Regions from separate parts of the Algoriphagus sp. UBA3586 genome, predicted to be linked through region 1. Evidence: riboswitches for the same ligand, from Rfam matches in the RefSeq annotation. Region 1 holds a riboswitch; the other holds the start of a gene.
The links. A riboswitch is a leader RNA that binds a small molecule or an ion and turns the genes downstream of it on or off. The one in region 1 is predicted to bind S-adenosylmethionine.

Region 1 (4,217 bases):
TCAACCCGCTCCAATAAGTCTTTAGGAATATCATCATAGACTTCCAGCATGGTAGGGTTGACGATACCCATATCCATTCCATGATGAATCGCATGATAAAGAAAAGCTGCATGCATAGCTTCTCTCACTCGGTCATTTCCTCTAAATGAAAAAGATACATTACTAACCCCGCCACTTACTTTTGCTCCGGGCAGATTTTCTTTGATCCATTTGGTAGCAAGGAAAAAGTCCAGGGCATTTTTTCTATGCTCTTCCATCCCTGTTGCAACCGGGAATATATTGGGATCAAAAATGATGTCCTGAGGATTAAATCGTACCCTATCCACCAAAATCCTATAACTCCGCTCACAAATCTGAATTCTCCTCTCATAGGTATCCGCCTGACCTTTTTCGTCGAATGCCATTACTACTACCGCGGCTCCAAATTTCTTGATGGTTTTGGCTTGATGGATGAATTCTTCCTCCCCGTTTTTGAGAGATATCGAATTTACAATTCCTTTGCCCTGAACGCACTTCAAACCAGCCAAAATGATACTCCACTTGGAACTGTCAATCATTATAGGAATTCGGCTGATTTCGGGTTCTGAAGCGATTAGGTTCAAAAACTTAACCATTGCCGCTTCTCCATCCAGCATTCCTTCATCCATACAAACGTCCAGAACCTGAGCTCCTCCACGTACCTGATCTAATGCTACCTCCAAGGCCTCATCATAATTCCCATTCAAAATCAAACGGGCAAATTTCTTGGAGCCTGTCACATTGGTTCTTTCTCCAATGTTGACAAAATTCAGGTTGGGTGTAAATACTAAAGGCTCAAGGCCTGATAATTTCAAATAGTCATTCATTGCCTGCTCCTCAATCTTCATTTTCCGCTAATTCCTTTTTTCCGATTTTTCTTGGCTCAAAACCATCCGCTAGTTTTGCCAATTCCCGGATATGGTCTGGGGTGGTTCCGCAGCAACCTCCCAAAATATTCAACATGCCTTCCTGCAAAAACTCTTTGACTTGTGCGGCCATCTCCTGTGCATTTTGATCATACGCACCAAATTCATTAGGCAAGCCCGCATTGGGATAGGCTGATACAAAAAATGGGGCTTTGTTTGCCAAAACTTTCAAATAAGGTCTTAACTCTTTGGCACCTAAAGCGCAGTTTAATCCTACTGAAAGTAGAGGAACATGCGATACGGAAATCAGAAAAGCCTCTGTAGTTTGCCCTGAAAGAGTTCTTCCTGAGGCATCGGTGATAGTTCCAGAGATCATGATAGGAATACCTCCCTCAAGCGGGTCTAATGGTATATTTCTTTCTTCAAACACCTCTTGAATTGCATACAGCGCTGCTTTTGCATTCAAAGTATCGAATATTGTTTCCACTAATAAAATATCTGAACCTCCGTCCAGTAATCCTCTCACTTGCTCGGCATAAGCTTCCGCCAGTTGATCAAAATTTATTGCCCTATATCCCGGATCATTCACGTCCGGAGAAATGGATGCGGTTCTATTGGTGGGGCCCATGGCTCCTGCTACAAATCTTGGTTTTTGAGGATTTTGAGAAGTAAATTCTTCAGCAACTTCTCTGGCTAATTTTGCAGATTGAAAATTGATCTCATATGCTAAATGGGATAAATCATAATCAGCCTGAGCTATACTGGTGCCTGAGAAAGTATTGGTCTCAATGATATCCGCTCCAACCCCAAGATATTCAGCATGAATTGCCTTGATAATATCTGGTCTACTAAGAGAAAGTAAATCATTATTTCCCTTTAGAGATTTTGGGTGGTTTTTGAGACTTTCGGTGCGGAAATCCTCTTCTGTTAACTGGTATCTTTGAATCATGGTACCCATAGCTCCATCAAGGATTAAGATCCTATCTTGAATTGCCTGAAGCAGGGTTTCCGTTCTATTTTGCATCATTCTATTAAGTTTAAAAAGCTAATCGAGCAAAACCACGGAGCAAAGTAAAAATACTTTTCCGCTCATCTTTTTCCGGCATTTCCGGAACGGGAGTTAGCACCTTGATTACAGGTTGCTAAGACGTCGTAGGGCCCTTCCCTCGGTCTTTCTCGATAAGCAACTCAAATGTACTAGCTATTTGGCAATAAAACACCGCTATCGTTGGATTTTTAAAACTTTTCGCCCTCTTTTTTTAAGATTCGGCAAGTGAAAATGCGATTACTCTAAAATTTAAGGTCTTACCCCTATTCCAAAAGTCAAATAAGGGGCTGACATGTAAGAAGCCATATCCAACTCACCTAGTCTATAATTTGCCAATGCAAGTTCATATCCGGCAGATGCGGTAAACACAAGGTCAACCAACTTCCTTTTGGTCATTGGAATTCCATACTCTAAAAACACTTCGGGTTTACCCATCAAACCAGAATTTCTCAAATACCCGTCAAACTTTCTCCGCTCAAATAATTCTGGAAAGTCCGGCTTATTTCTCTGCGCTAAGGTGTATCGTATATTTCCAAAGCCCAATCCGGCCAAAGCTCCAAATCCAAAATTTTTGTATTGAATAACTTTATATCCCAAATTTCCATACACTCTCAAACTGTTGAGAGAATGAGATTGTGTCTCGCTTGCACTACCATTCATGGCTAAGTTATAAACGTCTACTCCATAAAGCATGCGTTCGGATTCACCTTTAATCTTAATCCCCAAATTGGAAGGCCTGCCATCTAAGGGATCATAGCCAGCTTCTTCCAAAACCTCATTAAAAGTATCTGGACTTGTGAAATGAACCCCAGAAATCAGGTGAAGCCCAATTGAGGCATCTTTATAAAAGAAGTTTCTATCTGGAATGGAAATACCTGCTCCTAGTCTAAGAAATGCACCACTTTGAGCATTATCGAAAGACATCCCATTTAGCTCCCATTTTCCTTCAAATGGGCTAAATGCGTATCCTGCTTTCGCAATGATGGAAAGTGCTTCTCTCCTGCCGGGAAGATCAAAGTCGTAGGTCATATGGAAGCCTATTTCTGTTAAAAAGTTCCCATAGTATTTTGATCCTTTTTGGATATCATTTTCACGAATAATAAATCCCTGCTTTGGGTCAGCCAGAAACTCTTCCAAACTGGAAGGCCTTTCGGATGGAAGCATTTGAAAATTCAAATAACCCATACCCAAAGACATGTAGTGTATTAGCTGAAATTTGGATTCCTCGGTAAAAGCATATCCCACATTGAGTAAAACTCTGGAAGTCCGGTATCCCAATTTAAAGCCATCCAAATCACTGTTTGCACCACGATTGTGATAAAGCTCAAGTCCAATCACGAAATCATTTATTCTGCTTTGATAGCCTAATCCTAAGGTTCTATATCTATTTCTCAAGCCTGTTAAACCTCTATCTTCCAGCATTTGGTCAAATTGATTCAATTTGGCTCCACTGGTACCTACCACGGTATACATTGTGGTTCGCTTGGATAGAAGTTGCTGAGAAAAAGCATAGCCAGAACCAAAGAAGAAAACTATTGCAAAGCTTATTCTAAAAAAAAGGGACATGAGTAAGGAAAATTTCGGCTGTAAATAAATAACCCACAGCCTTTAGGCAAAATTAATGCTAAAGATGTCTTAGACCCTTTCTTTGGGACGAAGAAATTTCAACAATTTCTCGTAGAGATTTTCCGGAGTAAATGGTTTGGCCACATAGTCGTTTACACCTACTTCCAATAACTGTTCTTTTACTTCATGCAAAGATGTGGCAGTCAATGCAAGCATAGGAACTTTACTTTTTACCGGATCTGCCATAGACCTTATTTTCTTGGCAACTGTAAAGCCGTCATAAATTGGCATTTGCAAATCCAATAAAATTAAATCAAAATGTTCCTTCTCAAAAAATTCCAGAGCCTCTTGCCCATCAGAAGCCACAACCACATTTCCGGTATTCCATTTTTTCAAAAATTTCTGGATCAAAATCTGGTTGACCATGTTGTCTTCCGCAACTAGTATAGAAGCCCCCATCAGAGATTTGATTTGAGGCTTATCCTCAGCTGAACCATTGTTCGCCCTCTCTTCAAAAGGCTTCAAGTGAATCACAAATTCAAAGACACTTCCACCACCTAGATTTGGAGAATAGGTAATATCCCCTTGATATAATTCCACCAGGCGTTTTACAATAGCCAATCCCAAGCCTGTGCCTCCATACTTTCTAGTAGTCTCTGAAGAGGCCTGTGTAAATGCTTCGAAAATAGTGGAGACCTTTTCTTCTGGAATTCCAATTC
Region 2 (4,217 bases), on a different contig from region 1:
TTAAGAGAGATTACCTTCCGCCCCACTTATCAAAATAATATTCGGATTAAAGCTATCCCAACTTCCCAACCCATCAAAAATTATTACTTTTGCAATGAAATCCTTATCAAAACTTCCTCCTTAAAACCAAGACTTCATGATATCTGAGGTAAAAATATTTGCAGGGTCCAACACTCAAAATCTCGCTGAAAAAATCGCCAAGAATTATGGTAAAAAACTGGGAGACATCACGCTCTCCAAATTTAGCGATGGGGAAATGTCCCCAAGCTTTAATGAGTCAATTCGAGGTTGTACCGTCTTTGTCATCCAAAGCACCACTCCTCCGAGCGATAATATCCTAGAGCTTTGTTTGATGATAGACGCTGCCAAAAGAGCAAGTGCTTACAAGGTGGTGGCAGTGATCCCTTACTTCGGGTATGCAAGGCAAGACAGAAAAGATAGGCCAAGAGTTTCTATTGCTGCCAAGTTGATTGCAAATATGCTTACCTCGGCTGGAGCTGACAGAATTGTGACTTGCGATCTGCATGCCGGTCAAATTCAGGGATTTTTTGATATACCATTGGATCATTTGAATGGATCAGCTATCTTTGCACCCTATTTGAGCATGCTCAACCTTCCGGATATGATTTTCGCAGCTCCGGATATGGGCGGTGTAGCCAGAGCAAGGGCTTATGCCAAGCATTTTGAAGTAGAAATGGTAGTCTGTGATAAGCACAGAAAAAGAGCCAACGAGATTGCCTCTATGCAGGTAATCGGGGATGTAGAAGGAAAGGATGTGATTTTGGTAGATGATTTGGTTGATACAGCGGGAACGCTTTGTAAGGCCGGAGAAATCATCATGGCAAAAGGAGCTAAATCTGTGAGAGCCATTGTAACACATGGTGTCCTGTCAGGAAAAGCTTATGAAAACATCGAGAATTCTGTTTTGGATGAATTGGTAATCACTGATACCATTCCTTTGAAGCAAAAATCATCCAAAATCAGAGTACTGACAGTAGCAGACCTATTCGCCAAAGCAATTCATGCAGTGACAGGTAATACTTCCATCAGTTCTTTATTTATCTAAGAACCAATTTTAAATAAAATACATATGAAAACGATTGAGATTATAGGGTTTAAAAGAGCAAATCTCGACAATCAAAGTTTGAATGAGATCAGAGAATCAGGTAACGTACCTTGTGTGGTTTACGGACCAGGTATCCCTGAGCAAATTCACTTCTACAGTCCGATTATCCTTTTCCGTGACTTGATTTACACTCCGGAAGTTCACTTGGTAGAGTTAAATATCGAAGGTACTATCGTAAAGGCAGTATTGAAAGATGCTCAATTCCACCCAGTAAGTGATGCATTGCTTCACGTAGACTTCATGGCTTACACTGAAGACAGAGATATCAAATTTGAAATCCCTGTGAAAGTTGTAGGAAGCTCTCCAGGCTTAGCGAAAGGGGGTAAATTGGAAATGAAAACCAGATCTTTGAAAGTAAAAGGTTTGGCAAACAACTTCCCTGATTTCATTGAAGTTGATATTTCCAACTTGGATCTTGGAAAATCATTCAAAGTGAGTGAATTGAAGCCAGAAGGATTTGAAATCCTTACCAGCCCAAATGTTTCTGTAGTTACCATCGGTATCCCAAGAGCATTGAGAGGCAAGAAAGGCGAAGAATAATTCATAGAGCATTTCTTAAAATCCTGCCCCTCAAAGGCAGGATTTTTTATTTTTAAGCCAAATTTGAATCATGAAATATCTAATAGTAGGCTTGGGCAACATAGGCCCTGAATATGAGCTGACTCGACATAATATTGGATTTCTGACAATAGATCGACTGGCGGATCAATACGATGCCAAATGGGAAAGTGGCCGGCTCGCATTTAAGTCCGAATTCAAACACAAAGGACGAACAATCCATCTTATCAAACCCACTACTTACATGAATCTCAGTGGTAAGGCAGTAAACTATTGGATGAAGGAGCTCTCAATTCCCAAAGAAAATATTCTGGTCTTAGTCGATGAGGTAGCGATTCCTTTTGGGAAACTCAGAATGAGAGCCAAAGGAAGTGCTGCAGGTCATAATGGTTTGAAAAATATTGAAGCTTTGACCGGAGGACAGGATTATCCTAGGCTTAGAATGGGTATAGGTGACGATTTCCCGAAAGGACGTCAGGCTGACTATGTGTTAGGCAAATTCAAGCAGGAAGAATTTGATCAACTTCCGGAAATCATGGATAAGGCCATTGACATGGTTTTGGGTTTTTGTACCATTGGAATAGCCCAAACTATGACCCAATACAATGATTGATTTTTTTATTTGGATTTGAATGCCCTACCCTATTTATTTGTAGCACTTCAGGCAACTGATTTATAAAGAAGAGGCGAGAGACTAGGCTCTGAGACCCTCTGGCAACCATCCCGATTAATTCAGGAAAGGTGCCAAATCCTACCCGAAGCGGGAACTATAAATTGGCATTAACTCATCCTTATTCCTTTTTAGTTCGAATCTGACTCGGGTAGATCTATCGGTTTACTGAAAAACCTTAAATCTATTTAGACTATGAGTCAACATTTCGAGACCAATTCCATCAGGATCAACCCTTCCAAGTCCAATCAAAAGGAACATTCCTCTCCTATTTATTTGACTTCCAGCTTTACTTTCGATTCTGCAGAGGAAGCAAGAGCAACATTTGCAGACGAAATTGAGGGCAATATTTACTCCAGATATGCCAACCCTAACTCCTCAGACTTGATTGAAAAAGTCTGCGCTGCTGAAGGCACGGAGGATGGAATAGCAACCGCTTCCGGGATGGCAGCCATGTTTGGAAGTATAGCATCACTTTTACAGCAAGGCGATCATGTGTTAGCTGCCCGATCTCTTTTTGGGTCAACCCACCAGTTATTGACGAGAGTGTTCCCGAAATGGGGAATTACCTCTACCTACGGAGATATCTCGGATTATTTGAATTGGGAAAAGCTTGTACAACCCAATACCAAAATGCTATTCATAGAAACTCCATCCAATCCAGGACTGGAGATTATTGACTTGGAATGGGCTGGAAATTTTGCTAAAGCACATAATCTAATTTTAGTAGTCGACAATTGTTTTGCAACTCCCTATCTCCAACAGCCAGCCAAGTGGGGGGCACATATAGTTACCCATTCAGCTACGAAGTATATAGATGGACAGGGAAGAGTTTTGGGAGGCCTAATACTTGGTACACAGGATTTAATCAAGGAGGTTCAATTTTTCACGCGTCACACTGGACCAGCCATATCTCCTTTCAATGCCTGGATACTATCCAAAAGCATGGAAACATTGGGAGTTAGAATGGATAGACATTGCAGCAATGCGCTAAAAGTTGCTAAATACTTTGAAGGTAATTCCCAACTCAATGCAGTAAAATACCCGTTCTTAAAATCTCATCCTCAATATGATTTGGCAGTAAAGCAAATGAGTCAAGGTGGAGGAATCATCACTTTAGACCTTAAGGGAGGAGGAGAAAGAGCCCAAGGCTTTATCGATGAACTGAAAATGATTTCAGTTACTGCCAATTTGGGAGACAGCAGAAGCATCATCACCCATCCTGCGTCTACCACCCACAGCAAGCTTTCGGAGGAGGAGAGAGAAAGAGTGGGTATAAGCAATGGATTGATTCGCCTTTCTGTTGGATTAGAGCATCACGAAGATATTATTGCTGATGTAGAAAGAGCCTTGGATCTTAGTAGAAAGTAAAAATAAAAAGGTTGTCTCTCGACAACCTTTTTACATATCTACCAGGTTGTATATTTGAGTTTAGGAAAAGCACGAATCACATCTGAAAGACTTATTTGACCTATTAACCTTCCATCCTTCAAAACAGGAAATCTTCTAATTTTTAGTTCTAAAAATTTTCCTGCAGCATCAAATAATGATAAATCAGGAGTTAGGGTAATCACATCTCGGGTCATATACTCACTTACCTTTCCGGGAAACCCAGGGGTATTGGTATATTTTCCTTTGATTATTTCCCGAAGACAGTCCACCTCAGATATAATTCCAACCAGAGCTCCAGACTCATCGACCACAGGCGCTCCGGAAATTTTTTTCTTAGTCAAAACTTCCATTACCTTATCAATGGTGTCATTCGGCCCGAATGTCACAAGATTGGTACTCATATGATCTTTAACCAAAATCTGATCAATAGGAGACTTCTTTGGTTCTACTTCCCTTACTCCTTGAAAACTT

Region 2: another riboswitch for S-adenosylmethionine. It lies ahead of B2906_RS10330 (trans-sulfuration enzyme family protein); the one in region 1 lies ahead of B2906_RS05925 (homocysteine S-methyltransferase family protein).

Annotation. Positions count from the first base shown of each region.
Region 1 covers NZ_DFMT01000016.1:301,107-305,323, forward strand. Annotated here, with positions in the region: gene metH (methionine synthase) at 1-866, opposite strand, end outside; gene B2906_RS05925 (homocysteine S-methyltransferase family protein) at 856-1,908, opposite strand; SAM riboswitch class I at 1,971-2,070, opposite strand; gene B2906_RS05930 (hypothetical protein) at 2,182-3,498, opposite strand; gene B2906_RS05935 (PAS domain S-box protein) at 3,568-4,217, opposite strand, start outside.
Region 2 covers NZ_DFMT01000031.1:19,251-23,467, forward strand. Annotated here, with positions in the region: gene B2906_RS10315 (ribose-phosphate pyrophosphokinase) at 140-1,066, shown strand; gene B2906_RS10320 (50S ribosomal protein L25/general stress protein Ctc) at 1,091-1,666, shown strand; gene pth (aminoacyl-tRNA hydrolase) at 1,737-2,297, shown strand; SAM riboswitch class I at 2,355-2,460, shown strand; gene B2906_RS10330 (trans-sulfuration enzyme family protein) at 2,550-3,725, shown strand; gene B2906_RS10335 (CBS domain-containing protein) at 3,764-4,217, opposite strand, start outside.